3 regions of the Nissabacter sp. SGAir0207 genome follow, and region 1 is predicted to be linked to each of the others. Evidence: predicted binding sites of a transcription regulator. Region 1 holds the regulator's gene; each other region holds the start of a gene.
The links. Region 1 encodes PurR, which represses purine synthesis genes. Its sites were predicted from a motif close to CANGCAAACGTTTGCNTG; they were not measured.

Region 1 (10,495 bases):
AGCGACATGCCGGGCTTCAGTTGCAGCTTCTCACAGATCATGCGCAATTTGTGCTCCTGTGCCTGCTCAAGCGTTTCCGCCTCTTTCCAGTAGCCACAGGAGTACTGCATGTAGGGGTCAAGCATCAGGGTAAAGAGATCGTTGCCAAGGTCGTAGTGCTCCTTGCCGACGATCCAGGCACGCTTTTTGGATTGCAGGTTGGTCAGGCGGGCGGCAGCGATGCGCAGGGTATCTTTCAGGTGGTGGGGCAGCTTGTGCTCCAGACCGGCGGCCACCACGCGCTGGAAGAAGATGTCGAGCCGCTCGCACTCCCACCAGCCATCCATGTAGCTTTCGCCAAGGCCCAGTGAGCCTTCCTGCAATACGCGCTTAAAAAAATCGGGGTTATTGATGGTGATATCGAAGGGCCGGGAGCCATTGATTTCGATATCCGCCTGGCTGAGCATCTCATGGGCAATGCGATACCACTGGTTATCCTGAATGCTCAAATCTTCTATACACGATGAACTCATAGCTTCTCCATCACCTTTTCTTCTGACTTATGACCTGCAAGGAAAAGCATAGACAATTTGCAGGCGTATACGAGAACCCGCGGGGTGACCCGCCGTATCTGATATTCGACTATGTACAGAGGAAAGTGGGACGAATCCCGGTGGCCCAGGGGCAGGGCAGCGGGGCATCATCCCTGACAAAATGCGCGCACTCCTCGCGCACCAAGACTTGATAAAAGTTTTGTAAAGCCGTTGTTTTTATCGACTGAAAAAGAGTATAGGCGCGCCAGAAACGATACTCAATAGTCAATCCCTTCTGGCGCAAAGAATAATCAAGCGATTATTCAATAAGGCAATTATGCCGTTTGGTTAGTATGCCGCTCCTGACGGATGGCCGCCTGCGCCGGCGCATTACGCTGGAGCAGGTAGCCCGCCAACGCCAGGCCCACGGTGCTCAGCATCACACTGACGGTTGCCATCAGCGGCTGGCTGATAAAGGCCGACACCACCAGACTGGCGACGAAGCAGAGTCCCAGTTGCAGGGCGTTCTGCAGGGCCGCGGCCTTGCCGGTGCTTTGTGGGAAGGGCAGCAGCGCGTTAGCCACAATTATGGGATAGAGTGCGCCATTTGCCAAAGCCATCACACAAAATGGCACCAGCAGCAGCGCCAGCCCCGGCGTGGCGAGCCAGGCCAGCAGGAACAGCGCGATGATGCTCAGGCCATAGCCAGCCAGCAGCCACGGCACCAGCACCTTGCCATCACGGCGGCTAACCACGTAGCGGCAGCCAAACCCACCAATCAGGAAGGCAAAGGTCTGTGGCACGTAGCTCAGGCCGATGGCATCCGCGCCATAGCCCATGGCGTGCAAGATGAAGGGCGAGCCGGTCAGCCAGGCGAAGAAGCCTGCCGAGCAGGCGGCATACATCAGCACGTTGCCGCTAAAGACGCGGGAGCCGAGCAGCGCCAGCATCCCTACCTTGGGGGCCGGGTGATCAGTGCCCGGCCGGTTGGCAGGCTGGAGCCGCAGCGTTGGCACCAGCAGCAGCAGGGTGATGGCGAGCAGCGCCAGGAAGATGGCGCGCCAGCCAAAGTGGTTCAGCAGCCAGGCACCCAGCAGCGGGGCCAGCGCCGGTGACAGCGCCACCAGCGGCATAATGGTGGCAAACACCCGTTTCGCCTGCTCGCCCGTGCAGCGTTCCACCACCAGCGCCTGCCAGCTTACGGCCGCCGAACAGACCCCCACCGCCTGCACAAAGCGCATCAGCCAGAGCTGGCGCGCATCCTGCACCCACAGCATCCCGGCGCAGCCGACGGCAAACATCAACAGCCCCAGCACCAGCACGGGCTTGCGGCCGATGCGGTCAGAGAGCGGCCCCCAGATCAGCTGGGCGCAGGCGAAACCGGCCAAAAACAGGCTCAGGCTGGCGCTGATGGCATTGGGCGTCAGCGAAAGATCCGCCTGCATCTGGGCGAAGGCCGGCAGGTACATGTCAGTGGCCAAAAAGCCAAGCACGCTCAGTCCGGCCAGATAGAGCATGAAAAGAGGGGAGTGGGTCATAGCAAATCCCTATGGTTTGTTAGCAGGTGATAAGAAAAACGCATAGCGGTGTGCACTCTACTGGAGCAGCCGGGGCATTGTGAAACGTTAAAATTTGCGCCATGCTGTGAAAAATTTTGCAAGCAGAAACAGGGGGGCCGCGCCATGTGGTCAGAATATTCGCTGGAGGTGGTGGACGCCGTGGCGCGTACCGGCAGCTTTAGCGCGGCAGCGCAGGAGCTGCACCGGGTGCCCTCGGCAGTCAGTTACACCGTGCGCCAGCTGGAACAGTGGCTGGCGGTGGAACTGTTTGAGCGCCGCCACCGTGATGTAGCAATTACCGAAGCCGGGCAGGTTTTTATTGAGGAGGCGCGCGGTGTTATCAAAAAAATGCAGGCCGCGCGTCGCCAGTGCCAACAGGCGGCCAATGGCTGGCGTGGGCAGCTCAATCTGGCGGTGGATCGGGTGGTGCGTGCGGATCGCACCCGGCAGCTAGTGCTCGATTTCTACCGCGAGTTTCCCGATATGGAGCTGCTGATCTCGCCGGAGGTGTTTAACGGCGTCTGGGATGCGCTGGCGGATGGACGGGTGGATGCAGCGATTGGGGCCACCCGCGCCGTGCCGGTGGGCGGCAGCTACCGCTTCCGCGACATGGGCTTTCTGCCGTGGCGCTGTGTGGTGAGCCGTACCCATCCGCTGGCACAACTGCCCGGCCCGTTGGCGGATGAGCAGTTACGCCCGTGGCCAGCCCTCTGTCTGGAGGACACCTCCCGCACCCTGCCGAAGCGCGATACCTGGACGCTGGATAACCAACGGCGGCTGGTGGCACCAGACTGGACCAGCGCGCTGGATTGCCTGCTGGCTGGCCTGTGCGTGGGGATGATTCCGGCGCACATGGCGCAACCGCTGATCGATCGTGGAGAGTTGGTGCTGCTGACGCTGGCGCAACCCTTCCCGGACAGCGCCTGTTGCCTGACCTGGGATCAGGCGCGCGCCTCGCCGGCGCTCAGCTGGCTGCTGGATTATCTGGGGGACAGCGAAACCTTGAACCGGGAGTGGTTGCGTGGGGAGTAAAAAACGGGGCGCATGGCCCCGGCTGGCCGATTAACGGCGGTAGTCGCGGTAGGGGCCATCGGCCACGGAGCGACGCTCCACCAGTTTCGGGCGCACTTCAATGGTCTGCGGGTCTTCACGCTTGCTGGTGATGCGATCCAACAGCATGGCAAAAGCGCTCTCGCCAAGGCGCTCTTTCGGCTGGTGGATGGTGGTCAGCGCCGGGGTAAAGTAGCGCGCGTTACGCACGTTGTCATAGCCAATCACCGAGATGTCTTGCGGCACGCGCAGGCCCATCTCGTCGGCGGCGCAGATGGCGCCCATCGCCATGATGTCGCCGCCGCAGAACACCGCCGTTGGGCGCTGCTTCTGCACCAAAATCTGCTGCATCGCCTTGTAGCCGGACTCCGGCTCAAAATCACCCTGTACCACCCACTCCGGGCGCACAGTAATATTCGCCTCCTCCATCGCCTTCAGGAAACCCTGATGGCGGCCGCCGCCGGTGTTGCGTGACAGCTGGCCGGGGATGATGCCGATGTCGCGGTGGCCGCGCTCGATCAGGTAACGGCCTGCGATGTAGCCGCCCTCAAAGGCGTTATCAATGATGGAGTCGGTAAAGTCGCTGCGTGCTGAACCCCAGTCCATCACCACCATCGGGATGTTGCGGTACTCCTCGAGCATACCGATCAGCTGATCCGGGTACTCAGAGCACATCACCAGCAGGCCGTCGACGCGCTTTTGCGCCAGCATCGCCAGGTAAGCCTGCTGCTTGTCGAGGTTATTGTGGGAGTTGCAGAGGATCAGGGTATAGCCCTTGCTGTAGCAACTGTTCTCCACGGACTCAATCACCTCAGCGAAGTAGGGGGCCTCACTGGAGGTCGCCAGCAACCCGATGGATTTGGTGTGGTTGACTTTCAGGCTGCGCGCCACGGCGCTTGGGGAGTAGTGCAACTCCTTGATGGCGGCCCAGACCGCCGCCTTCGTCTCTTCAGCGACGAAACGTGTTTTGTTGATAACGTGTGACACGGTGGTGGTGGACACGCCAGCACGTTTGGCGACATCTTTAATCGTGGCCATGGGAAAAGTGACTCCTGAAAGTACGTGTTACAGCACGTAACTATAATGTTAATCGTTTGCCTGCGTTTATTCTTCTGCCCACCGTAAGAGATGCAGTGAATTCTAGGGGGAGAGGACGGTCATCTTCGCTGGGGAGCGGTGGGGCATTGCAGCCGTGGCCGGGTACGCAGTGTGTAAACCGCGAATTTTCCCCTATTCTTGCGCAAAGGGGAAGCAGAAAATTATCCCGTTGCGCATCACAACGCGATAGGCATTGCCTGCCATAATGTGAGAATATGGGAACTCATACAAACATTGTGGTTTTGTGTGCGTTATTCAGGAGAACACATGGATACCAATTTGAAACTGTCGCTATGCACCACCGTGGCAGCGCTCACCGTGATCATTGCCTTTAGCTTTACCGCTGTTTTGGGCTAACCCGCCTGCACCAGAAACAAAAAAGACGCCCTTGGGCGTCTTTTTTGTTTCGCGGTGGTCAGCGTACGGTCTTGGGGGTCATCACGCGGCGGGCGCCGACGTAATGGTCTTGCCAGTAGTCATTGTCCAGATAGCTGATGCGGATGTCCTCGCCGGTGCGCGGCGACTGGATAAATTTGCCATCGCCGAGATAGACGCCAACATGGTCGGCCGCGCCACGGTTGGCGATGCGGAAGAAGACCAGATCGCCGCTCTCCAGCTCGCCACGTTTGACCGGTGCGGCATCACGCAGGTGGTACATCTCGTTGGCGGTGCGTGGCAGGCGGATCTTCATCACATCTTTATAGGCGTAATAGACCAGTCCGCTGCAATCGAAACCGGTGGTGGGGGAGGTGCCGCCCCAGCGGTAGGGCTTGCCTACCTGCTTCATCAGCTTGGTCATCGCCGTTTGCTTGGCTTTCTGGTAGCGCTTTTTATGCGCCGGGCTGAGTGCCAGCGGGCCGCTCTCCACGGCCTTGGCCTCGTGGCCGGGCAGGCGCTGGCGGCCATAGCCTTTTTTGTAGCCCTTTTTCGGCGGCGTCACCTTGACCAGGTGGGTGGAGGCGGTTTTGCGCGTTTTACCGCTTTTGGTCGTGACCTTGACCACCTGAGCCTTATCGCGGCTGGTGGCTTTTTTCTTTACGCTGGTTTTCACCGGCTTGCGCTTTTTACGGTCATCCGTCCTGGCCTCACTGGCATGGCCCTTGCGGGGGTCGGCCGACGTGCGCGCATGGGGCGACGCATGCGCCAGATTCATACAGAGCTGAGTAAAAAGCAAAACGAAAAGCGTAACGAGTAAACGCATGGCAACGCTACCAAAAGTGTCCGACAAACATCCATGGAGGCCCAGTATTACTGAAACCTGCCGCACAAAAAAGCATGAAACCCCCTGATTCTAATTCATATTGTCAGAAAAAGTTAATAGCTTTTTTCATTAGTGAAAACCAGGGGGGGGATATGCTGCTTTTATCCGCAACTCAAGCGGTTAGCGGCCTGGCGGCACAGTGAGGCAACGCGTTTTTCCGATAAACCTCATCGTTCAGATCTGTTACTGTTAACATATGTTTAATTATTGTTAGCAGTCAGGCCGACGAATTTAGGGCGTGTAAGAAAACCCTGCAAAAAATGGTGTTTTCATCCCGTTGCCGCCCTCGTTACAATAGGCCACTGCTGATTTGATGTGACGCGTAATAGCCAGCCAATGGCTTGAGGAAGCAAGACAATGACGACAATTGAAAAGATCCAGGCCCAGATCGCGGAAAACCCGATCCTGCTGTACATGAAAGGCTCTCCGAAGCTGCCAAGCTGCGGCTTCTCCGCTCAGGCGGTACAGGCGCTGTCCGCGTGCGGTGAGCGTTTTGCCTATGTGGACATTCTGCAGAACCCGGACATCCGTGCCGAGCTGCCGAAGTACGCCAACTGGCCGACCTTCCCGCAGCTGTGGGTGGATGGCGAACTGGTTGGCGGTTGTGACATCGTGCTAGAGATGTACCAGCGCGGCGAACTGCAACAGCTGATTAAAGAGACCGCCGAGAAGCACCGTTCCCAGGAAGAGCAACAGTAATCCGGGCGCGGGGGCAACCTCAGTGGCAATGAAAACGGGCGACCCTAGGGTCGCCCGTTTTGTTTTACTCGTCGGCTTCTGGCGTTGCCAGCGGCCAGCCACCCAGCCGTTTCCAGCGGTTGACCAGCTCACAGAACAGCAGTGCCGTCTGCTCAGTGTCATACAGCGCGGAGTGCGCCTGGGCGCTGTCAAAGGGGATGCCGGCGGTGATGCAGGCTTTCGCCAGCACCGTCTGCCCGAGCACCAGCCCGCTCAGCGCCGCGGTATCAAAGGTGGCGAAGGGGTGGAAAGGGTTGCGCTTGAGGCTGGCGCGCTCGGCGGCCGCCATCAGGAAGCTGTGATCAAAGTTGGCATTGTGCGCCACAATAATCGCCCGGTTGCAGTTCTGCTCCTTCATGCCCTTGCGCACCATCTTGAAGATGGCGTGCAGCGCCTCATACTCACTCACCGCGCCACGCAGCGGGTTGTGCGGATCGATGCCGTTGAAGGCCAGCGCCTCCGGTTGCAGCACCGCCCCCTCAAACGGGGCGACATGGAAGTGCAGCGCCTCATCACGCGTCAGCCAGCCGTCGTCGTCCATGCGCAACGTCACGGCGGCGATCTCCAGCAGGGCATCGGTACGGGCGTTAAAGCCAGCGGTTTCAACATCAATCACCACGGGATAGAACCCGCGGAAGCGGCCACTCAGGGCGTTGGGATCACTTTTATCAGCCATCAGTTTCTTATCAGGTTCGAATTCAGCGCGCATTATGGCAAATTTTCGCGGCCGATGCAGGGGAAGGGCAATACGCAGGAGAAGACGGGCGACGGCGTGCCGCGCCCGTAGGATCAGGGAAGCTATCAGTTGCCGAGGCCTTTGCCAGCGTGGCTGTTTTCAATCAGCTCAATCTTGTAGCCATCCGGGTCTTCCACAAAGGCGATCACGGTGGTGCCGCCCTTGACCGGGCCAGCTTCACGGGTCACATTGCCGCCAGCATTGCGGATCTGGTCACAGGTTGCTGCGACATCATCCACGCCCAGCGCGATGTGGCCGTAGGCCGTCCCCATGTCGTAGCTCTCGACGCCCCAGTTGTAGGTCAGTTCAATCACTGCGCCTTCGCTCTCTTCGGTATAGCCGACGAACGCCAGGGAGTATTTGTATTCGGTATTTTCACTGGAACGCAGCAGACGCATGCCTAATACCTTGGTGTAGAAGTCGATGGAGCGTTGCAGGTCACCGACGCGAAGCATGGTATGGAGTAAGCGCATAAAGTCCTCTGATAACAGGTTGGCACGCGGCGAGGTGTTCGCCGCATGGATAAAAACAGTTAAGTATAGCCTTCGCAGGCGAATAAATTCAATGTGATGCAGATAGTCACAGCGTTGGGTAGTCGGTGTAGCCCTCACGGCCACCGCCATAGAAGGTCTCTGGCTGCGGTGGGTTGAGCGGCGCCTGCTGGGCAAAGCGCGCCACCAGATCCGGGTTGGCGATGTAGTCGCGGCCAAAGGCGGCGGCATCAACGTAACCGGCGTCAATCAACTGTTCCGCCTTCTGCTGCGTATAGCCGCCGGCCCCGATGATCACCCCCTGATAGCGGGCGCGAATCGCCTTGCGCAACGCCTCCGAATAGGGGCGGCCGCCGACCCAGTCCGGCTCGGAGATGTGCAGGTAGGCCAGTTGGCGGGCGCTCAGTTGCTCCACCAGCGTCAGCGCGTCCTGCTCCTCCTGCTCGCCATTGCCCATGCCAGCGACGGCACCGACCGGCGAAATGCGGATGCCAACGCGGTCAGCCCCCAGCTCGGCCACCACGCTCTCCACGACTTCCAGCGTCAGGCGCAGGCGGTTCTCGACACTGCCACCATACTGATCATCCCGCAGGTTGGACTCCGGCGACTGGAATTGGTGCAGCAGGTAGCCGTGGGCAGCGTGGATCTCCACATAGTCAAACCCGGCTTCCCGCGCATGGATGGCGGCCTGGCGGAATTGTGCCACCACCTCGGCGATCTCGGCCACGGTCAGGGCGCGCGGCGGCGAGCAGGGAACGCGCGTCAGGTTGCCCTGTTCATCCCGGATCGTGGTGCGGGTGTCGGCGGTCTGTGCCGAGGGGGCGACCGGCGACTGCTGGCCCGGTTGCAGCGAGGTGTGGGAGATGCGGCCAACGTGCCACATTTGCAGGGCGATGTGGCCGCCGCGCGCGTGGACGGCGTCCGTGATCTGGCGCCAGGCGGCCACCTGCTCAGGGGAGTGGATGCCCGGCGCGCCGGCGTAACCCTTGCCCTGCAGGGAGATTTGCGTCGCCTCGCTAATAATCAGCCCGGCGCTGGCGCGCTGGCTGTAGTACTCGCCCATCAGGGCAGTCGGCAAATCGCCCGGCTCCTGGCTACGCAGGCGGGTGAGGGGGGCCATAAAGATTCGGTTCGGCAGGGTGCGCCCGCCAATGGTCAACGGGGTAAAGAGTGTGCTCATGGCCAATGCCTCCTGAAAAAGTGTCCGGGCCACTATGCAGAGGAAAGGCTGGGGCAGATTGTTCAAACGTGCGCTCTAAGGCGTTGAAAGAAACCGGCGTACAGGCACGCCGGGTGAAGGGGGCGCAAGGGGCGTGGCCAGCGGGCGGCACGCCAAAGGCTCACGTTTGCGCAGCACAGGGCCACGCCGTGATGTTCTCGGCGGCAAAGAGCCTTTACCGCGACGCCACCCTATCACCCGGTTATGACAGAAATTTGATGGCATGGGCGGGAAAAATGGCGGGCAGGCTTGCCAGCCCGGCGCAAAGGGGCTTCAATGAGTAAGCGGGCGATAAATTAACCAGCGCGCAACGTGCCGCCCGTTTGCGCAAAAGGGGAGATTGTGGCCGAGCAGCTTGAGTTTTTCACCATTCCCAGCCCCTGCCGCGGCATCTGTCAGTCAGATGAGCGCGGTTTTTGCCGTGGCTGCCTGCGCAGCCGGGAAGAGCGTTTCAACTGGATGAGCATGAGCGACGCCCAGAAGCGCCACGTCCTCCATCTCTGCCGCCAGCGCTACCTGCGTCAGCAGCGGCAAGCGCGCAAAGCCGATGACCCGCCGCCAGAACAACCCTCCCTGTTTTAATTCTTGCGAGGCGCCGCGCAAAGCCGTGCGCCAACGTCGTGCCGGGCCACGCAATTGTGTATGCTCTCCCCATCCAACCAAGGAGGCCGGTTATGAATCTTCGCAGTCCGATTGCCCCGCAGGGCCCTGAGTTTTCCCCGCTAATTTGTGGCTACTGGCGGTTAATGGAGTGGGCAATGCGCCCGCAGGAGCTGGTGACCTTTATTGAGCAGCATCTGGCGCTGGGCATCACCACCGTCGATCACGCTGACATCTATGGCGACTACCAGTGTGAGGCCGCGTTTGGCGACGCGTTGCGGCTGGCCCCCTCGCTGCGCCACCAGCTGGAGCTGGTCAGCAAGTGCGGCATTGCCACCACCGCCAAACCCGGCCATAGCCTTGGCCACTACATCACGGACAAGTCCCACATCATTGCCAGCGCCGAGCAGTCATTGCAGCATCTGAACACTGACTACCTCGACCTGCTGCTGATCCACCGCCCCGATCCGCTGATGGATGCCGATGAGGTGGCAGAAGCGTTCACCGCCCTGCATGGCAGCGGCAAGGTGCGCCATTTTGGTGTCTCCAACTTTACGCCAGCGCAGTTCTCGCTGTTGCAATCGCGCCTGCCCTTTACTCTGGCGACCAACCAGGTGGAGATCTCGCCGCTCAATCAGACGGTGACGCTGGACGGCACGCTCGACCAGTGCCAGCAGTTGCGCATCCGGCCGATGGCGTGGTCATGTCTGGGCGGCGGCCGGCTGTTCCGGGAACCGCGCTACCAGCCGCTGCGTGATGAGCTGTACGCCGTCGCTGAGGAGATTGGCGCGCAATCCCTGGAGCAGGTGGTCTATGCTTGGGTGCTGCGCCTGCCGAGCCGCCCGTTGCCGATTCTGGGCACCGGCAAGATTGAGCGCGTGCGTGCTGCCTGGGAGGCGCTCTCCCTGCCGTTGAGCCGCCAGCAGTGGTTCCGCATCCGCAAGGCGGCGCTGGGTTATGACGTGCCCTAGGGGCAGTTTTTGTGAACTGGATCGCAAATATCAGCCGGGCAGGGCCGGAAAGCGGAACGGCAAACCAGCATAGGAAGGCTTTGCCTATACTTAACGCTCTGAAGCGACAGGCATTGGAGGCGTTATGAAGTATCTTTCCGGCGTGGCGTTGGCATGTATGCTGGCCTGCGGGGCCGCGCAGGCGGCCAGTAAAGTGGTGACTATGAACCGGGTGTCGGCTGAGGGCGCACCGCAGCCCATCGGCACTGTCACCATCAGTG
Region 2 (10,495 bases), 180 kb from region 1:
TGTGCGCACCGCTGGCGTCGGCAAGTCCGCCGAAGCGCTGCAGTGGGATCTCTCTTTCCGCATCAAGCACTGGGACGCCATCAAGAAAGCCGCAGAGGGCCGACCGGCGCCCTTCCTGATCCATCAGGAGAGCAACGTCATTGTCCGCGCCTTCCGCGACTACCTGCGCCCGGACATCGGTGAAATCCTGATCGATAACCCGAAGATCCTCGACCTGGCGAAAGAGCACATTGCCGCGCTGGGCCGCCCGGACTTCAGCAGCAAGATCAAGCTCTACACCGGCGAAATCCCGCTGTTCAGCCACTACCAAATTGAGTCGCAGATTGAGTCTGCCTTCCAGCGTGAAGTGCGCCTGCCCTCTGGCGGCTCCATCGTGATTGACAGCACCGAAGCGCTGACCGCCATCGACATCAACTCCGCTCGCGCCACCCGCGGCGGCGACATTGAAGAGACGGCGTTCAACACCAACCTGGAAGCGGCCGACGAGATTGCCCGCCAGCTGCGCCTGCGTGACCTCGGTGGCCTGATCGTCATCGACTTTATCGACATGACCCCGGTGCGCCACCAGCGCGAGGTGGAGAACCGCCTGCGCGACGCCGTGCGCCAGGACCGCGCCCGTATCCAGATCGGCCGCATCTCCCGGTTCGGCCTGCTGGAAATGTCCCGCCAGCGCCTTAGCCCGTCTCTGGGCGAGTCAAGCCACCACGTCTGCCCGCGCTGTAGCGGTACTGGCACCATCCGTGACAACGAATCGCTGTCGCTCTCCATCCTGCGCCTGATCGAAGAAGAAGCGCTGAAGGAGAACACCAAAGAGGTGCACGCCATTGTGCCGGTGCAGATCGCTTCCTACCTGCTGAACGAAAAACGTGAAGCGGTGAACGCGATTGAGAAGCGCCAGGGCGGCGTCCGTGCCGTCATCGTGCCGAGCGACCAGATGCACACCCCGCACTACTCCGTACTGCGCGTGCGCAAAGGGGAAGAGACTTCAACCCTCAGCTACCTGCTGCCGCAGCTGCATGAGGCGGAGATGGTGCAGCCGTCCGACGAAATGCCAGCCGAGCGCAAACGCCCGGAGCAGCCGGCACTGGCGACCTTCGCCCTGCCTGCCGAAGCCCCGCCGGTGTTCGAGGAAAAAGCCCCTGTGGCCAAGCCAGCCGCCGCTGCCGCGCCTGTCGCCCAGCCGAAACCGGCTCCGGCTGCTGCCGCGCCAACCCCTGGCTTCTTTGGCCGCCTGTTGGGTGGGCTGAAAAACCTGTTCGCTGCCGAGCCGCAACCGGAAGCCAAACCGGTAGAAGAGCCGGTGGTGAAGCAGGAAGAGAGCAGCGATACCCGTCGCAACGATCGTGAGCGCCGTGCGCCACGCCGCCAGAATGGCAACCGCAAGGACCGCAATGGCGACCGCCGTCAGCGTGACGACCGTGAGCCACGCGAGGCGCGTGAACCGCGTGAGTCCCGCGAGCCGCGTGAACCCCGCGAAGCCCGTGAGCCGCGCGAATCTCGTGAACCGCGTGAATCCCGCGAGCCACGTGACGATCAGCGTCGCAACAAGCGCAATCAGGATGTGGTGGTTGAGCGCAGTGAAGAGGCGGAAAAAGCGCTGCGTGAAGAGCAGCAGCAACGCCGCGAGCAGCGTGCCGAGCGCCAGCGCCGTCGTCAGGAAGAGAAGCGCAAAGCGCAGCTGGATGCCAAGACCGAAGAGATCGTGGCAACCCAGGAGGCCGTCGCTGCCAACGCCGATGACGTTGAGCAGGAAGATCGCCCGCAGCCGGTCATGCAGCGCCGTGAACGCCGCCAACTGACCCAGCGTGTGCGTATTGGTGACGAGCAGCCGCTGCCGGTGGTACAACAGGCAGAGAACGACACCGCCGCGCCCGCCGAGGAGGAGAACAACGCCGAGTCGCGCAATGGCAACGAGGGCGGCATGCCGCGCCGTTCACGCCGTTCGCCGCGTCACCTGCGCGTCAGTGGCCAGCGCCGCCGCCGCTACCGTGATGAGCGTTACCCGTCCCAGTCGCCAGTGCCGCTGGCAGGCGCCTTCGCCTCGCCAGAGATGGCCTCTGGCAAAGTGTGGGTCAGCTATCCAGTGACGGCCGCTGCGGAAGAGCATCATGAAGAGATGTCGCCGCACACTGCCCTCTCCGCTGGCATTGCTGAACTGCATGAGAACGGTGACTACGTCTACCGCAACAAACCGGAAGATGAGGTGGCTGACGCCGCAGAGGTCGCTACCCCGACGCTGGAAATTGTCGCCGATCCGCTGGTCAACGCTGACAGCGTGGTGATTGAAGCGCCGCAGGGTGCCATTGAGATGGACGTGGAACCGGTGAACGCCGAGCCGGCTGAACAGCCTGCCCCGGTGGAAGCCCCGGCCGCTGAGCAACCGGCAGAGCCGATTGCCGCCGCTCCGGCCATCTCAGCAGAGGCGCCAGTAGAGGCCCCGGCTGAGACGCCAGTGGTGACGGAAGAGGCAGCCCGTCTGGCGGAACCGGCAGAGCACGCCGTGGCCGAGCCAGCGCCAGCCCCGGAAGCGCAGCCGGTTCATGAGGTCGAGCCTGCTGAAATCACCGAAGCGGTGCAAGAAGAAGCTCCGGCAGCCGTTCCTGCACCGGTTGAGGCAGAAACCCCGGCACCGGTTGCCGTGGACGCTGCCCCTCAGGCTGAAGAAACCGTAGTGGAAGCCGCGCCTGCAACAAACGTTGAGGTTGCCCCGGCAGTGGAAGAGGAAGCCGCCAAGGCGACCGTGGTGGCCGAAGCCGCCCAGGCAGCTGAACAGCCGCAGGTTGCTTTCAAGCATCACGCCACGGCACCGATGACCAAGGCACCGGCCCCGGCCTACCAGCCGGAAGCACCGCGCGAAAGCGACTGGCAGCGCCCAACCTTCAACTTTGAAGGCAAAGGCTCCGCTGGCGGCCACGCGGCGGCCAGCACCGCCACTGCCCCGGCTACTCGCCCAGAAATGAGCGAGTAAGCCTGCCGCCCTCCCCACGGGGAGGGTTGGTAAATAAGAAAAAACCCGCCAACTGGCGGGTTTTTTTATGCCTGCGCCCAGTGGTCAGGCAATCTGTTTCAGCGTTTTGATGTCCAGGGAGGCGAGCTTGCCCTCCAGCTGGCTGGCAAAGCGGCCAAAGTGTTCGCTGTTATTGTGCTTATCCAGCGCCTCCTGCGAGCGCCAGCGCTCAAAGAAGACGAAGCAGGCTGGATCTTCGCTGTCCTGATGCAGTTCATACTGAATGCACCCCACTTCCAGCCGGCTCGGTTCAATGATCTCATGCAGTGTGCTGGCCACCTCTTCCTGATGTTCAGGCTTGGCGACCAAGGTTGCGACGACACGCACTTCCATAGGTAAACTCCTTAATTATGAGGCCGGGCCTGCGGATAATGCGGCCCCGGCCGAATGAATACACTCACTATGGCCCCATCACGCAATCGATTTCAACTTTGGATTAACAAACAGATGCATCGACGGCACTTTCCGCTTATGCTTACACCCCGCCATAAATCGCCTCTTCACAAGGCCGCCCATAACGCCTTTTTTATTTATGCCGGAGTTTGAAATGACCGCACGACCGCAAGTTCTGAAGATCCGCCGCCCTGACGACTGGCACATCCATCTGCGTGATGATGACATGCTCAGAACCGTGGTGCCCTACACCAGCGAGGTTTTTGGCCGGGCGATTGTCATGCCGAATCTGGTTCCCCCTGTCACCTCGTGTAAGCAAGCGATTGCGTATCGGGATCGTATCCTGGCGGCCGTGCCCGCGGGCCACCGTTTCGAACCGCTGATGACCTGCTACCTGACTGACACCCTGGACGCCAATGAACTGGTGCAGGGCTTTGAGCAGGGCATCTTTACCGCCGCCAAACTCTACCCGGCCAATGCCACCACCAACTCCTCCCACGGCGTGACGCACGTGCCGGGCATCTATCCCCTGTTCGAGCAGATGCAGAAGATCGGTATGCCGCTGCTGATCCACGGCGAGGTGACCCACGCGCACGTGGATATTTTCGACCGCGAGGCGCGCTTCATTGATGAGGTGATGGATCCTATCCGCCGCCACTTCCCGTCGTTGAAGATTGTGTTTGAGCACATCACCACCAAAGATGCGGCAGAGTACGTGCTGGGCGGCGACCGTTTCCTCGGTGCCACCGTCACTCCCCAGCACCTGATGTTCAACCGCAATGACATGCTGGTGGGCGGCATCCGTCCCCATCTGTTCTGCCTGCCAATCTTGAAGCGCAATATCCACCAGGAGGCGCTGCGCCGCGCGGTCGCCAGCGGCAGTGACCGCTTCTTCCTCGGCACTGACTCCGCGCCGCACACCCGCCACCGCAAGGAGTCCAGCTGTGGCTGTGCCGGCTGCTTCAACGCGCCGCTGGCAATGTCTGCCTATGCCACCGTCTTTGAGGAGCTGGGCGCGCTGGAGCATCTGGAGGCCTTCGCCTCGCTCAACGGCCCGCAGTTCTACGGCCTGCCGGTCAATGAGGATTTCATTGAGCTGGAGCGCGTTGAGGTAACCCAGCCGCAAGAGATTGCCCTGCCCGGTGACACCATTGTGCCTTTCCTGGCTGGCCAGACGCTGCCGTGGCGGGTACGCAATCAGAGCGCATAAACGGGCTTGCGCACCCTCACGCCATACTGTATAAATAAACAGGTAACTCTGGCGCAGGGGGTGCGTAATGCGTGTTGAATTGACCCTTGATAAAACCAAACCCTTGCCGGGCGGTGCCCTTGAGGCGCTCTCTGGCGAGCTGAGTAAACGCCTGAACCAGCAGTTCGACGGCGTATCGGTACAGGTGCGTTATGCTGGCGCCAACCATCTCTCCGTGTTGGGCGGCGCCAAAACAGACCGGGCACTCATCGAAGAGATCCTCCAGCAAACCTGGGAGAGCGCCGATGAGTGGTTCACCACCGATCTCTGACCTTTCGCTGTTTTTTGCCGGGCGTCGCTTCCCGGCTTTTTTATCTGCCGCTCTCCCCTGTTCAACTTGCCCAAGCCGATATAGCATTAAGTGGTCTTCTTAGCGTTCCCGCTCCGGCGGCTCCCCGTGCCGGGCTGCCCATAGCGGCGTCTATATCTGGCTTGTCATCAAACAGGAGAAACACATGGCCACCGAAAAACCAGAAGAGGCAATGACGTTTGGCGAGCTGCTGGAGCTGATCCGCGATCAGCAACGGCGGTTAGGTGTACTGGAAGCGGCATTCTCTTATCTGGCATTCAGTCATGACGATAAATCAGCACAATTAATGATTCACAGCCTGAAACTGGAAGCCCAAAACCAGAATCGGGATGCCGAGACGCAGAAGCATTTCGCCGAGCTGGCGGAACAGTGGGAAAAACGATTTTCTCCAACGATTACCCCCACTGCCGAATAAAATTCAGCCTCTCCGGCGTGGCCGGGGAGGTTCCTATAGCTTAAGTGGAAAAAAAGCGAATTTTGCTCAATTCCTGCCCGTTCAGGCATTTTTTTAGCCTATCATCAACTTTTACTTTCCAAAAACCTGTCGGCCGTGCTTATACTTAACCTGCTCACCTGATAACGAGCCGCCTTGATCCTCAGTTAGTCACTCACGTTAGTCACTACCACCTAAGGGGTCTATATGGACAGAAAAGATGAAGTAATTCAGACACACCCGCTCGTAGGTTGGGATATCAGTACCGTCGATGTTTACGACGCCATGATGATTCGTCTTCATTACCTGTCTTCAACAGACCAGTCACCCGAAGAGGCCCATGTCGACAGGACATTATGGCTGACTACCGATGTTGCACGGCAACTCGTCTCCATTCTTGAAGCTGGCATCGCAAAAATCGAATCCAATGAATACCTGGATCTTGATCACCGTAAACATTAACGTTGTTTACCTCTCGGCCTAAGGCACCCTCTTCCGGGTGCCTTTTGCATTTTCAGGCCGCTCCCTGCGCCACGCATTGTCATTGGCAGGAAGATCTCTATCATGGCTAGGATTCAGGGTGCCTAAGAGGAAGCAGTTTCATGGAATATGATTTGATCGTTGTCGGCAGCGGCTCCGTGGGGGCGGCGGCGGGCTACTATGCGCATCAGGCCGGGCTGAAGACGCTGATGATTGACAGCGCGATGCCGCCGCACAAGAGCGGCAGCCACCACGGCCAGACACGCATTATTCGCCATGCCTACGGTGAGGGTGAGCGCTATGTGCCGCTGGTGCTGCGTGCGCAGGCACTATGGGAACAGCTGGCGACGCTGAGCGAAGCCACGGTGTTCCACCGTTGCGGCGTCATCAATATTGGCTCAGCGCAGTCAGCCTTCCTGCACAATGCCCGCCAGAGCGCGGAGCGCCACGGCCTGCCCGTGGAGATACTGGACGCCCAGCAGGTACAGGCACGCTGGCCAGTGTTTACCGTGCCGGACGAGTTCATCGGGATTTTTGAGCCGCGCTCTGGGGTACTGGAGTGTGAAAAGGCGATTGAAAGCTACATCCGGCTGGCCCGTGAGGCCGGTTGTGCCCAGCTGTTCAACTGCCCGGTCAGCGCCGTTACCCCGCTCGAGCAGGGCATGAGCGTCACCACGCCGGAGGGGGTATTTACCGCGCGCAAAGTGGTGATCTGCGCCGGTAGCTGGGTGAAAGCGCTGCTGCCTGAGCTGCCGATGCAGCCGGTGCGCAAGGTCTTCGCCTGGCATCAGGCCGATGGGCGCTACAGCCAGGAGAACCACTTCCCGGCCTTCACCGTTGAAGCGGGCGAAAATGACCACTATTACGGTTTCCCGGCGGGCAAAGAGGGGCTGAAACTGGGCAAGCACAATGGCGGCCAGCCGATTGAGACGCTGGCTGAGTGTCGGCCATTCGGCAGTGTGGCGGAAGATGGCACCGAGGTGTTCCGCTTCCTGCGCCGCTTCCTGCCGGGTGTTGGTGTCTGCCTGCATGGCGAAGCGTGCAGCTATGACATGTCGCCAGACGAGGACTTTATCATTGATACCCTGCCCGACTGCCCGCAGGCGATGGTCATCACCGGCCTGAGTGGCCACGGCTTTAAATTTGCCAGTGTCCTCGGGGAGATTGCCGCCCTTTATGCCGATGACCAGCCCATTCCCTTTGACCTCACGCCGTTCCGCCTGAACCGTTTCGACTGACCGGCCCGCAATAACATACAGGCAAAGAATATTAATTCTTTGCCTGTATTTATCTAGAGAATATATTCGGCTTTTGCAGGGGTGACGCCCCTCTTTTTCTGAATTGACGTTGCGGGAGGTTCTGCTTATTTTTGCGCACTGATGAAAATGGACATTCATGTATTGCCCACGAGTGAGCAGAGAATGCGAATACTTATTGTTGATAGTTGTGCCTATACCTTTCTCGGCACATCCAGTTTCCTGGCAGATTATCCCCATATTACCCTCCAGCAGGCCGCCTCCCCTGAACAGGCCCTCCCGATGTTGCGCGGCGCCTTCTTTGATGTGGTGCTGGTAAACCTGACCCACCACTGCCGTTGCAGCGGCCCTTTTCCTTCGCTGGCGGATTTTTTCCTGTTGTGCGGCCCGGCGCGGGTCTACATCTACCTTGATGCCCCCTATCCCACCTCAACGGCCCCGATTCCGCTCTCTGGCCGGGTGGCGCTGATGAACAAACATGGCCTGACGGCTCTGCTCCCCATGCTGACCGCGCCATGCCAGCCAGGTGGCTTTATCACCTATACCAACAACGGCTATCTCTTTACCCGGCAGGAGCTGGCCGTGATCGTGCTGTGGATAGACCACCAGAAGACCAACCACCAGATCGCCCAGCAACTGGGGATCTGCGGCCGTACGGTGTACGTGCACAAGCGTCACGCCACCCAGAAGCTGGCGGTGCGCAACCGGCTGGAGTTCTGTTCCCTCTACCCGATGCTTAAGTATGTGATCTTCCCGCCCGCCTATCGCCGCCTGACAGATAATCCGCTGCTGGCTTACCTGGATTATGATTTGGTTCCCTAACCGCCCAGGGTGATGGGCAATGGATCGCCGCCGCTGCCCGTTATCTTCCCATTGGGTCAAATCACTTTGGTTATATTGACACTTCCTGAATAAAACTGACGTATGAATAACGTTAATTGACATTAATAACGGCGAGCGCCGGTGTCGATTTTTTTCCTGCTCGCTATTTCCACCCTCACTCAACCGATGGCATTGAATAACCTTCCCATATACCGGTCAAAAAAGATGAATAAAGTTATCTGATTATTTCATTTGAGAAATAATTGTTGCTTTTAATTTGGCTGATGACTATTTTCTGGAAAATCCCCTGTCGGCAAGCAAAAGGTCGATGATGAAATTCCGCAATGATACCCATGCCTTTGGGCATACCAGTATTGTGATCCATTGGCTGGCGGCGCTGGTGGTTTATGGCATGTTCGCCCTCGGATTATGGATGGTGACACTTGGCTACTACGATACCTGGTATCACCGGGCACCAGAGCTGCATAAGAGCATCGGCACCCTGCTGTTTATCGTGATGCTGTTCCGCGTGCTGTGGCGCTTTGTCTCGCCGCCGCCCCTGCCGCTCAGCAGTTACAGCGCGCTCACGCGGATGGCCGCCACAGCTGCGCACCTGCTGCTGCTGGCCGGGCTGATTGCCATCATGGTCACCGGTTATTTGATCTCCACCGCGGAGGGCCAGCCCATTAGCGTCTTTGGCTGGTTTAACGTGCCAGCGCTGTTTAGCCTCGACGCCACCCAGACCGATCTGGCCGGTGACCTGCACCTCTGGCTGGCGTGGGGCGTGGTGATCCTCTCGGTGCTACATGCGCTGGCTGCGCTGAAACACCACTTTATCGATCGCGATGACACCCTCAAACGGATGCTGGGTCGCCGCCTCTCTTGATAACGCGTTACCTACTGGATACATGGAGAATGTTATGACAACGATGACCCACCTGCTTAAGCGCAGCGTTCTGGGCGTGACCCTCGCCTCCCTGATGATGAGCGCGGGGGCGGCCGTGGCCGCTGACTACAAGATTGATAAAGAGGGGCAGCACGCGTTCTTGCAGTTCCGCATCAAGCACCTGGGCTATAGCTGGATCTATGGCAGCTTCAATGATTTTGACGGTAACTTCACCTTTGATGAGCAGAACCCTTCCGCTGACAAGGTGAACGTGACCATCAATACCAACAGCGTGGACACTAACCATGCCGAGCGTGACAAGCACTTGCGCAGCGCGGAGTTCCTGAATACCGGCAAGTATCCGCAGGCGACCTTCACCTCCACCAAGGTGGAGAAGGATGGCGACGAGCTGAAGATCACCGGTGACTTTACGCTCAATGGCGTGACCAAGCCGCTGACGCTGGAAGCCAAGCTGATTGGCCAGGGGGATGATCCGTGGGGCAGCTACCGCGCTGGCTTTGAGGCCGAGGGCGAGTTCGCGCTGAAGGATTACAATATCAATACCAAGCTTGGCCCGGCCTCACAGAATGTGGAGCTGATCATCTCGCTGGAAGGGGTCAGGCCGAAATAAGGCCGCCGCCATAAAAAAGGCCACCCGTGGGGTGGCCTTTTTCGTCTTATCAGGCGTCGCTGTTGTCCGGCGCCGGGATGTGCAGGCGTGGGCGCAACATGCCCTTCGATTTGTTGAAAATCTTATTGCCATTCTCACGGCCGGCACGGCGCGCGCGCTGCTCCTCAGGCGGCAGCTTCAGCTCTTCACAGCAGATCTCGCTACAGCAGCCCTCAAAGGCCTCGGCACACTGCGGGCACTGGATGAACAGCAGGTGGCAGCCGTCATTCTTGCAGTTGGTGTGGGTGTCGCAGGAGGTGCCGCACTGGTGGCAGTGGGCAATCACATCGTCCGACACCCGCTCGCCCATGCGCTCATCAAAGACAAAGTTTTTGCCGATGAACTTCAGCGGCAGCCCCTGCTCGCGGGCGCGGCGGGTGTACTCAATGATCCCGCCCTCGACGTGGTAGATGTTCTTGAAACCGTGGTGCAGCATGTAGGCACTGGCCTTCTCGCAGCGGATACCGCCGGTGCAGTACATCACGATGTTCTTCTCTTTCTGCTCCTGCAACATCTCTACCGCCATCGGCAGCTGGTCGCGGAAGGTGTCAGAGGGCACCTCCAGGGCGTTGCTGAAGTGGCCCACTTCATACTCGTAGTGGTTGCGCATGTCGACGAACACCGTGTTGGGATCGTCAATCATCTGGTTGACCTGATCGGCCTTCAGGTACGCGCCGACGTTGGAGGGATCAAAGGTCTCATCCTCAATGCCATCGGCCACGATGCGCTCACGTACCTTCATGCGCAGTACCCAGAATGATTTGCCATCGTCTTCCAGCGCGATGTTCAGGCGCACCTGATCCAGCGCCGGGTGGCTGGTGAACAGCGCCTGCTTGAACGCCTCTACGCGGCTCTGCGGTACGCTGATCTGGGCATTGATGCCCTCTTTGGCGATATAGACGCGGCCGAACACCTTTTCCGCGATGAACGCCAGATAGAGTGCGTCACGGAACGCCTTGGGATCGTCAAGGGTGAAATATTTGTAGAAC
Region 3 (10,495 bases), 100 kb from region 1:
AATGATATGTAACTCCGCTTCTGGCCAGCGCTGCGCCAGATCCCAGGCATTCTGTACCTGACAGGCCATATCATAGCGGCCATGCACAATCACGCCCGGCAGGTGGCTGATGCGCGGCATCTCGTCCAGCAACTGATTGTCATGTTCCAGAAAGCCATTGTGGCTGAAGTAGTGGTTTTCGATGCGCGCGAACGCCAGGGCAAACTCATCTTCGCCAAAGGAGGCGGAGTTGATGGCGGGCATCAGCGTCACCGTCTCCCCTTCCCACAGGCTCCAGAGGCGTGCGGCTTCCAGCTGTACCTCCAGATCGCTGCTGGTCAGGCGACGCCGGTAGGCGGCAATCACATCCTGCCGCTCCTCCTCTGACAGAATCGACAGCACTCGCTCCCACTTATCCGGGAAGAAACGTGACGCCCCCTCTTGGTAGTACCATGCCAGCTCGCGCTGCCGCAGCGTAAAGATGCCGCGCAGCACCAGTTCACTGACGCGATCAGGGTGCGCCTGCGCATAGGCCAGACCCAGGGTCGATCCCCAGGAGCCGCCGAACACCAGCCACTGCTCGACCTCTGCCATTTCACGCAGCTTCTCCATGTCCTCTATCAGGTGCCAGGTGGTGTTGTTGTCCAGACTGGCATGGGGACGCGACCGGCCACAGCCTCGCTGGTCAAACAACGTGACGTTGTAACGTTCAGGGTCGAATAACTGTCGGTGGATCGGCGAACAGCCGCCGCCGGGGCCACCGTGGATGAAAACTGCCGGCTTACCCGCCGGGTTGCCGCTACGTTCCCAGTAAACCTGATGGCCGTCGCCGGTGTTAAGCCAGCCACTGGCGTAAGCTCTGATGGGGGGATATAACCCCTTTAATGCCGTCATCTGCTGTCCCGATCTGCCTGCTCCTCGGGTTAATAAAACTGATTGTTATATTTACGTCAATGAATTAGCTCTTATTTGTAAGAAATCGCGTTCTTTCGGCCATTTTATCGTCAATCTTGCCGGATTTTGTAAGCAAAAAAAGAGTGACGAAAAAACAGTCGTTTTTGAAAAATCCGCTGAATTCTACTTGAAAAAATAGTTTAAACAGATGTTAATAAGGGTGCATACCAACCCAATCACCGGTATAGAGAGGCCACCATGAGTAAGGGAATGGATAGCAAAAAGAATGCGAAGAAGAAGCCGTTGAAAACCCCTGCTGAAAAACGGGCGGACAAGCGTGCCAAAAAAGCACATCCGCAAGAGTGATTCCGGCTGACCCGCGTACTTAAACCCGCTCAGGCGGGTTTTTTATTGTTTGATACCAAAAGGATTGATGGCATGAATAGAATTGTCATTGCAGCGGCGCAATACTGTAGTGTGCCATGCGATATTGAGAAAAATATCGCGTTGCACCGTGAGTTTGTGGCAATTGCTGCCGAAGAACAGGTCAACATGCTGATCTTCCCTGAACTCTCTATTACTGGTTATGAATTGGGTCAGGCCAGCGATCTGGCCCTGACTCTGGACGATCCGCGCCTGATGCCCCTCTGTCAGGATGCACAGCGCCATGCCATGACCATTGTGTTTGGCGCGCCGCTGCTGACCGATCCCCAGGGTACCTGCTGCATTGGCGCGATTGCCTGTGAAACTGACGGCTCGCTCTATGCCTATACCAAACAGCATCTGGTGGAGCACGAACTGGCCTACTTCAGCCAGGGCCAGGGCGGCCCGTTGGTGCGGGTTCAGGAGTACAATGTCGGGCTGGCCATCTGTGCCGATGTGACAGTGCCATCGCACCCGGAGCAGGCAGCGCTGGCCGGTGCCAACATCTATACCGCGGGTGTGCTGTTCTCTGAGGATAATTACGAGCGGGATAGCGGACGCTTGCAGGGGTATGCCAGCCGTCACCAGATGGCGGTATTGATGGCCAACCACGGCAGCCAGACCGGTGGCCTGCTGGGTGTGGGCCAGAGCGCCATCTGGGCGGAGGATGGCCGCTGCATCACCCGCGCCGGACGCACCGGCAATGCGCTGGTACTGGGCGAGCGGTTAAATGGCCAGTGGCAGGGCCGCACCATCTCTTTAGACAGCTAATTAACGAGGAGTACTATGATCCTGCGAGTCATTGACACTGAAACCTGCGGCCTTGACGGCGGCGTGGTGGAAGTTGCGTCAGTGGATGTGGTAGAGGGGCAGATTGTGAATCCAATGAGCGATCTGGTCTCGCCCGACCGGCCCATCAGCATTGAGGCGATGGCTATCCATCACATCACGGAAGAGATGGTGGAGGGCAAGCCACGGATTGCGAAAGTGATTGGCCGCTACCAAGGCAGCCCCTACTATGTGGCGCACAATGCGGCCTTTGACCGCGCCATGCTGCCAGAGATGCATGGCCGCTGGATCTGTACCGTCAAGCTGGCGCGCAAGGCGTTCCCCGGCCTGAAGTACAGCAACCAACACCTGCGCTATGCCCTGCGGCTGAAGGTAGATCTGCCAGAAGGGCTGTGGCCGCACCGCGCGCTCTATGACTGTTACGTCACCGCCGCTCTGTTGCAGCGCATCATGCAGGAGACGGGCTGGAGCGCCGAAGAGATGGCAGAGATCACCGAACAGCCGGTGCTACTGCGCACCCTTAAGTTCGGCAAGTACCGTGGCCGGCCGATTGAGGCGATTGCCCAGGAAGATCCCGGCTATCTGCGCTGGATGCTGAAATCCATCGATGACCTCAGCCCCGATATGCGCTACACCCTCACCCACTACCTCACGCCCTGACTGGCCAGGGGGCAGCGCTGACGCGCTGCCCCGGCAGGCATCAGGCCAGCGTGCCCTCGCTCAGCGCCAGCACAAAGGCATACTCCATCGCGATATCCTCATAGGCCTTGAAGCGCCCAGACTTGCCGCCGTGTCCGGCATCCATATCGGTATAGAGCAGCAGCGGGTTGCCGTCGGTCTTCAGCTCGCGCAATTTAGCGACCCACTTGGCCGGCTCCCAGTACTGCACCTGTGAGTCATGCAGGCCAGTGGTGACCATCATGCTTGGGTAGGCTTTCGCCTCCACCCGGTCATACGGGCTGTACTGCAACATATAGTGGTAGTACTCCGCCTGATTGGGGTTGCCCCACTCGTCGTACTCGCCAGTGGTCAGCGGAATGCTCTCATCCAGCATGGTGGTGACCACATCCACGAACGGTACTTGCGCCACGATGCCGTGGTAGAGGTCGCCAGCCTGATTGATCACCGCCCCCATTAACAGGCCGCCAGCGCTGCCTCCCATCGCATAGACCCGATCCTGGCGGCCATAGCGTTGCTCCACCAGCGCCTGCGTGACGTCAATAAAGTCATTGAAGGTGTTGAGCTTGTGAAGCAGCTTGCCATCTTCATACCACTGCTGGCCCAACTCCCCGCCGCCGCGGATGTGCGCCAGCGCAAACACAAAACCACGGTCAAGCAGGCTCAGGCGGCTGGTGCTGAATGAGGGATCCATGCTACTGCCGTAGGAGCCATAGCCATAGACCAGCAGCGGGTTGGCCCCCACCTGGAACAGATCACGCCGGTAGACCAGCGACACCGGCACCTTCACCCCATCGCGCGCCGTCACCCATAGCCGTTCGCTGGCATAGTGGCCGCTATCAAAATTCTTCACCTCCTGCTGCTTCAGCAGGGTGCGCTCGCCGCTCTCCATATCCACCTCAAACAACGAGCTGGGGGTGGTCATGGAGGAGTAGCCGTAGCGCAGCAATTCAGTTTCCGGGTCTGGGTTATAGGCCAGCCAGGTGACGTAGGTGGGATCGTCGAAGCGAATCTCCTTCTGCGCCCCGCTCTGCCAGTGGATCTGGCGCAGGTGGGTCAGCCCCTCGCTGCGCTCCTCCACCACCAGCCAGTGGCGGAACAGGCTGAAGCCCTCCAGCATCACCTCCTGGCGCGCCGGTATCACCACCTGCCACCCCGCCTCGTCCGGGCGATCGGCCTGATAGAGGCCAAAGTTTTTGCCCTCTTTATTGGAGCGGATATAGAAGTGGTCACGGTAGTGATCGATGGCGTATTCGTGGTCACGGCGGCGCGGCACAAAGATCTGTGGCTCGGCCTCTGGCTCCGCCGCATCCAGCAGCAGGATCTCTGAGGTGGTGGTGCTGCTGAGGTGGATCAGGATATAGCGCTCGGAGGTGGTCTTCTCCAGGCTGACGTAGAAGGTGTCATCCTGCTCCTCATACACCAGCACATCCTGCGCCGGATCGCTGCCCACTACATGGCGATAGACCTGATAAGGCAGCAGCGTTTTGTCATGCTTGCGCACGTAATAGAGGGTGCGGGAGTCATTGGCCCACTCAAAGCTGGCGGAGGTGTTGGTGATCACCTCTTCCGACCACTGCTCGCTGGCCGCCTCACGGATGCGGATGTCGTACTGGCGGCGCGAGAGGAAATCCTCCGCCATCGCCAGCCGCTGGTTGTCCGGGCTGACGTCCAGCGCGCCGAGGGTGTAGAACTCATGCCCCTCCGCCCGCACGTTGGCATCCAGCAGCACCTCCCATGCCTGCGTCTCGGCGGCAGGCTGGCGCACGTAGATCGGGTACTCCTTACCGGGCTGGTAGCGGGTCTGGTAGCGGTAACCGTGGCGCACGTAGGGTACTGAGGCATCCTCCTGCGGGATACGATCTACCATCTCCTGATAGAGGGTTTCACGCAGTGCCTGATGGGGCTGCATCATCTGCTCGGTGTACTGGTTCTCGGCGGTCAGGTGGGCCAGCACATCCGGCGCGCTGCGCTCATCATCACGTAGCCAGTAATACTCATCGATACGGCTATCACCGTGCGTGGTGAGGGTATGGGGGCGCTTGTCAGCTTTGGGTGGTGTGATCATCGACTGTTCCCTGGCACTGCCATTGTTAACCGATAAGGGGCGAAAGGACGCACCGGCGCATGGAATCCTGCTAAGTATGGCTACTGCGCCGGTCAGGCGTTGGATAAATGTTGGCGCCTCAGGCAACCTGAAAACAACATCTTAACAAAAGAGGCATGATAGCCCCTAACAGAGGGCGAACTCAATGCAGTAGAGTTGCTGGATATCGGGATAGAGGGTCTGGATAAGCTGTCGCAGCTCAGGGAGGGACATGTTCTCCTGCCGGGCGTGGGTGTCGTTTAGCTCGGAAGGGGCCACTGGCGTTACGGCAAGCACGCGCAGATGGCAGAAGACGCCGCCATCCTCAAGGCGCGAGACGCACAACACCTCACCCGGCGTAACGTCGGCCTCAAGGCTGTCACGCAGGGTAATGGTTTTGCGGCCGGCCAGGATGTCATCCTGGAAGCGGCCATAGAAGGTAAAGGATCGCATGGCATCACTCCTTGATGGCGTCAGGCTCAGGCGGCCTGATTGTCGCTGTCCGCCGCCTCTTTGCCGCGGCCCTTGGGCTTCAGGCGCGCCGGCTCTTCAGCACCCTCTTCCGCTTTGCTCGCCAGCACGCTCTCCAGCGAACCGCCGCGCAGGATCTGGGTCAGCGGATCTTTATGCTCGGCCAGGAAGAAGCTCAGGCTTTCACGCTCGCCCTCCTCCATCTCCAGTGCGGAATGGGCCAGCCATTCAGACAGGGTATCGGCCAGATCCAGCATCTTGTCGTAAGCGTCAGCCTCTTTCTTGGTCGCAAACGTCATCTTTTCCTCGCCTTGTCGCACCACGACATATTTCACTTCAACCGTCATGAGTGTTAATCCTCTTAATGGCACACTACTGTATAGATATACAGTTTAAGGAAAATAGGACGGGGAGGCAAGCCCTTTCGCACAAACCGGAACCCGCCTCCCAAAAAATAAATTACTTCAATAACCGGGCTTTACAGCTTTTGCCTTTGATTTTACCTTGCTGGAGCTGCGAGAGCGCACGACGGACGCTGGCACGGCGGATCGCCACATAGGCATGTATCGGGAACATGTCGATTTTGCCGACTTCCGCCGCCGTCAGCCCGGCGTCACCGGTCAGCGCGCCAAGGATATCGCCGGGGCGGATTTTCGCCTTGCGGCCGCCATCGATGCAGAGCGTAGCCATCTCTGGCTCGAGCGCCACGGACGGGGTCGCCATCAGCTTGTCAGCCGGCTGCCACTGGGTGCGGATGGCGAGGTAATCCTCCAGCGCGTGCACGCGTACCATCTCCTGTGGGGCGCAGAAGCTGACCGCTACACCGGCCGTACCCGCGCGGCCAGTACGGCCAATGCGGTGGACGTGCACCTCGGGGTCGAAGGAGAGCTCGTAGTTCACCACCAGCTCCAGATCCTTGATGTCGAGGCCGCGCGCGGCGACATCGGTCGCCACCAGCACCCGGCAGCTGCGGTTGGCGAAGCGCACCAGCACCTGATCGCGGTCACGCTGCTCCAGGTCGCCGTGCAGGGCCAGCGCGCTGATGTTCTCGGCAGCCAGCGCGTCGGCCACCTCCTGACAATCGCGTTTGGTGTTGCAGAACACCACACACGAGGCCGGCTGGTAGTGGCGCAGGGTGCCGGTCAGCAGGCGCAGGCGTTTGTCGCGGCTGGTCTCGATGAAAATCTGTTCAATGGAGGGCGGCTGCTCACCGCCGTCGATCTCAATCGTCAGCGGCTCGCGCTGGACACGGGCGCTGATGCGGGCGATCCCCTCCGGGTAGGTGGCGGAGAACAGCAGGGTCTGGCGCTGCGGCGGGGTGTAGCGGATCACCTCGTCGATGTCATCGCTGAAGCCCATATCGAGCATACGATCGGCCTCATCCAACACCAGCAGGCGCAGTGCGTCCAGGTTCAGCGTCTGCTTGCGCAGGTGCTCCTGTACCCGGCCCGGCGTGCCGACCACGATATGCGGCGGGCGCACCAGCGAATCAAGCTGCGGGCCAATGGGCTGGCCGCCGCACAGGGTCAGGATCTTGATGTTCTGGGTGAAGCGCGCGAGGCGGCGCAGCTCTTTGCTCACCTGATCCGCCAGCTCGCGGGTTGGGCAGAGCACCAGCGCCTGAGTGAGGTACTGGCCAGCGACAATCTTGTCCAGCAGGCCAATGCCGAAGGCAGCGGTTTTGCCGCTGCCGGTCTGTGCCTTGGCACGGACGTCACGGCCATCGAGGATGGCCGGCAGGGCGGCGGCCTGTACCGGGGTCATGGTGGCGTAACCCAGTTCCGCCAGATTGTCGAGTTGCTCCGCCGGCAGCGGCAGGGAAGAAAATGGGAGTGTGCTCAAGACAGTCGCTCTTATGATGGAAAAAAAGGGGGGCGGGCGTGTGCTGCAATACAGTCAGTTCCGGCAAGCGCCCATCATAGCAGAGAGCGGGCCGGGCGCGGTAACCCGGCGGGGGCCTGGGGCAAAAAAACCCGCGCCGGGCGGGTTTTCAGGCGCTCACCGCACGGGGCGGCAACGCGCAGTCAGATGGCAACCACGTTGGCAGCCGATGGGCCACGCGGGGTCTCCTGTACGGAGAACTCCACCTGCTGCCCTTCCGCCAGGGTTTTGAAGCCGTCGCTGACGATCGCCGAGAAGTGGACGAAGAGGTCATTGGAACCGTCAGCCGGGGTGATGAAGCCGAAGCCTTTGGATTCGTTGAACCACTTCACGTGGCCAGTTTTCTTGCTCATGGCGTTTTCCTTCATTGGTAAGTCTGCCCGCAGGCGCGAGACGCCCTGCGCCACAGGCCAGCATCAGGATAACGACACCAGAACCGCTGAAAAGCCGGGAGGGCCATCACATAAAAATCGCTCATCCCATTGAGGTACCGCACCTGCTGCCTGCTCCGCAGGACCGGGGAATTAACGCATATTCATGCGGGCAGCGCAAATTTTTCTCCTGTCCTAAGCTATGGATTGTATTGGATTTCCTGCCAAAATGCCCGATGCGTGGATGGCGTGGCCTGCTGTCGGCGCCTAAAAATCGCACATGAACGCGGGCCGAAAAACATCGGTGGGGCTGCACACGCAAACGTTTTCGTTTATACTGCGCGCGTTATTTTGAGTCGAGTCAGTCAACCCTGAAACAGATAGGTAAGCTATGTTGATCCTTGGAACTGCCCTGCGCCCCTCCGCGACCCGTGTCATGCTGTTAGGCTCGGGTGAATTAGGTAAAGAAGTGGCCATTGAGTGCCAGCGTCTTGGCCTGGAAGTCATCGCCGTTGACCGCTATGCCGATGCCCCGGCCATGCACGTCGCCCACCGCAGCCACGTGATCAATATGCTGGATGGCGACGCGCTGCGCGCCGTGATTGAGCGCGAGCGTCCTGACTTTATCGTGCCGGAGATTGAGGCCATCGCCACCAGTATGCTGGTGACGCTGGAGCAGGAGGGCCACCACGTGGTGCCGAGCGCCGAGGCCACCCGCCTGACCATGAACCGCGAGGGCATCCGTCGTCTGGCGGCGGAGACCCTGGGCCTGCCTACTTCCAGCTACCGCTTTGCCGACAGCGAAAGCGCTTTCCGCCAGGCCGTGGAGGAGATTGGCCTGCCCTGCATCATCAAGCCGGTGATGAGCTCCTCTGGCAAGGGCCAGAGCCTGATCCGCACCGCAGACCAGATGCAGGCCGCCTGGGAGTATGCCCAACAGGGCGGGCGCGCTGGCGGCGGGCGGGTGATTGTCGAGGGGCTGGTGCGTTTTGATTTCGAAATCACCCTGCTGACCATCAGCGCGGTGGATGGCATCCACTTCTGTGCGCCGATCGGCCACCGTCAGGAAGAGGGTGACTACCGTGAGTCCTGGCAGCCGCAGCAGATGAGTGAACTGGCGCTGCAACGCGCGCAGGCCATTGCTGAGCAGGTGGTCAAGGCGCTGGGCGGTCGCGGCCTGTTTGGCGTCGAGCTGTTTGTGTGTGGCGATGAGGTGATCTTCAGTGAAGTGTCGCCGCGCCCGCATGATACCGGCATGGTGACGCTGATTTCACAGGATCTGTCGGAGTTTGCGCTGCATGTGCGCGCCTTCCTTGGTCTGCCGATTGGCGAAGTGCGCCAGTTTGGCCCATCAGCCTCGGCGGTCATCCTGCCGGAGCTGACCAGCGGCGACGTGCGCTTTGCGGGCGTGGAACAGGCGCTGGGCGGCCATAACCAGATCCGCCTGTTTGGCAAGCCCGAGATTGCTGGCAAGCGCCGCCTTGGCGTGGCACTGGCGACCGGCGATACGGTCGAGGCGGCGGTCGAGCGCGCCATTCAGGCCGCGGCTGCCGTCAAGGTGAGCGGCTGATTCAAAACATAACGGGCGCCTCGGCGCCCGTTGTGGCTGGCAGGGGTTAACGGGCGTGCCCGTCCTCCTCTTCCGCCTCGTCATCCTGATCCTGCTCATCCTCTTCGTCAAAACGCACCGCCACCTGTGCGCCACGGTGGGCTTCCCGGATCTCCTGCGCGACCCGCGCGATCGCCTCCCCGCTGCTCATCCCCTGCTCCATGAGCTGGTGAATACGTTCCGCAGCCTGCTGCTGCTCCTGGTGTGTAAGTGCCGGCATACCCGATTGCATGGATCTCTCCTCTGTTAATGTTCCAGTATACGCGCCAGCGGGCCGATGGCCTAGCGGCCTGCTTTCCCCTCTGCCGGGGTTCTGTGGTAGGCTGGCTGCCTCTTTTTTTGCCGCCCCGGCGGCAGGCCGCTGAGATTGCTTGAGATCATGTGCACGACCACCACCCTCGACTATACCCCTGATGCGCTGCTGACGCGTTTTGCCCCCCTCTCCTCCCTGCCGTGGGCGATGCTGCTGCACTCCGGGCAGGCGGATCACCTGCATAACCGCTTCGATATTCTGGTGGCAGACCCCTGCGCCACGCTGGTGACGCAGGGGGCCTCCACCGTGATCGAGGATGCGACCGGCACGCGCGTGAGTGATGCCGATCCCTTCACGCTGGTCAGGGAAGCGATGGCCGCGCTGGGCGTGACGCCGTCCGCCGATGCGAACCTGCCGTTTCAGGGTGGGGCGCTGGGGCTGTTTGGCTACGATCTCGGCAGGCGGGTGGAGGCACTGCCGACGCAGGCCGAGGCCGATCTGCACGCGCCGGACATGGCGGTCGGTATCTATGACTGGGCGCTGATCGCGGATCACCATCGCCAGCGCCTGACGCTGGTGTGCCAGGGCGATCGGGATGCCCGCCTCGCCTGGCTGGCGCGCCACGCCACCCTGCCCGCACCAGCGGCGGATTTTCGCCTGACCGGCGAGTGGCAGGCCAACCTGAGCCGCGAGGGCTATGGCGAGCGTTTCCGCCGGGTACAGGCCTATTTGCGCAGCGGCGACTGTTACCAGATCAACCTGACCCAGCGCTTCTCTGCTCCCTACCAAGGCAGTGAGTGGCAGGCTTTCACCCGCCTTAACGCCAGCAACCGCGCGCCCTTCTCCGCCTTCCTGCGCCTGCCGCAACAGGCGGTGCTGAGCGTCTCGCCGGAGCGCTTCCTGTGGTTGGAGCAACAGCAGATCCAGACCCGTCCCATCAAGGGCACGTTGCCACGGCTGGCTGACCCGGAAGCGGATGCCCGTCAGGCGGCGCGGCTGGCTGCCTCGGAGAAAGACCGGGCAGAGAATTTGATGATTGTTGACCTGCTGCGCAATGACAT

Region 2: pyrC (dihydroorotase) is a predicted target of PurR. The motif match lies at 3,420-3,437, and genes of this name have one in related genera.
Region 3: purT (formate-dependent phosphoribosylglycinamide formyltransferase) is a predicted target of PurR. The motif match lies at 7,888-7,905, and genes of this name have one in related genera.

Annotation. Positions count from the first base shown of each region.
Region 1 covers NZ_CP028035.1:2,155,261-2,165,755, reverse strand. Annotated here, with positions in the region: gene cfa (cyclopropane fatty acyl phospholipid synthase) at 1-512, opposite strand, end outside; gene punC (purine nucleoside transporter PunC) at 848-2,050, opposite strand; gene punR (DNA-binding transcriptional activator PunR) at 2,195-3,103, shown strand; gene purR (HTH-type transcriptional repressor PurR) at 3,134-4,159, opposite strand; gene C1N62_RS09390 (YnhF family membrane protein) at 4,487-4,576, shown strand; gene C1N62_RS09385 (C40 family peptidase) at 4,635-5,420, opposite strand; gene C1N62_RS09380 (Grx4 family monothiol glutaredoxin) at 5,838-6,179, shown strand; gene rnt (ribonuclease T) at 6,244-6,927, opposite strand; gene gloA (lactoylglutathione lyase) at 7,020-7,427, opposite strand; gene C1N62_RS09365 (alkene reductase) at 7,534-8,625, opposite strand; gene C1N62_RS09360 (DUF1289 domain-containing protein) at 9,007-9,246, shown strand; gene C1N62_RS09355 (aldo/keto reductase family oxidoreductase) at 9,339-10,235, shown strand; gene sodC (superoxide dismutase family protein) at 10,360-10,495, shown strand, end outside.
Region 2 covers NZ_CP028035.1:2,338,055-2,348,549, forward strand. Annotated here, with positions in the region: gene rne (ribonuclease E) at 1-2,968, shown strand, start outside; gene C1N62_RS10285 (putative quinol monooxygenase) at 3,053-3,340, opposite strand; gene pyrC (dihydroorotase) at 3,555-4,610, shown strand; gene dinI (DNA damage-inducible protein I) at 4,678-4,920, shown strand; gene C1N62_RS10300 (hypothetical protein) at 5,105-5,374, shown strand; gene bssS (biofilm formation regulator BssS) at 5,600-5,854, shown strand; gene solA (N-methyl-L-tryptophan oxidase) at 5,995-7,110, shown strand; gene C1N62_RS10315 (response regulator transcription factor) at 7,294-7,950, shown strand; gene C1N62_RS10320 (cytochrome b) at 8,282-8,836, shown strand; gene C1N62_RS10325 (YceI family protein) at 8,880-9,467, shown strand; gene C1N62_RS10330 (rhodanese-related sulfurtransferase) at 9,517-10,495, opposite strand, start outside.
Region 3 covers NZ_CP028035.1:2,255,057-2,265,551, forward strand. Annotated here, with positions in the region: gene pip (prolyl aminopeptidase) at 1-873, opposite strand, end outside; gene C1N62_RS09845 (carbon-nitrogen hydrolase family protein) at 1,312-2,067, shown strand; gene exoX (exodeoxyribonuclease X) at 2,083-2,745, shown strand; gene C1N62_RS09855 (S9 family peptidase) at 2,786-4,831, opposite strand; gene yqfB (N(4)-acetylcytidine aminohydrolase) at 4,997-5,302, opposite strand; gene C1N62_RS09865 (YebG family protein) at 5,329-5,667, opposite strand; gene dbpA (ATP-dependent RNA helicase DbpA) at 5,780-7,162, opposite strand; gene C1N62_RS09875 (cold shock domain-containing protein) at 7,345-7,554, opposite strand; gene purT (formate-dependent phosphoribosylglycinamide formyltransferase) at 7,964-9,142, shown strand; gene C1N62_RS09885 (YoaH family protein) at 9,189-9,413, opposite strand; gene pabB (aminodeoxychorismate synthase component 1) at 9,561-10,495, shown strand, end outside.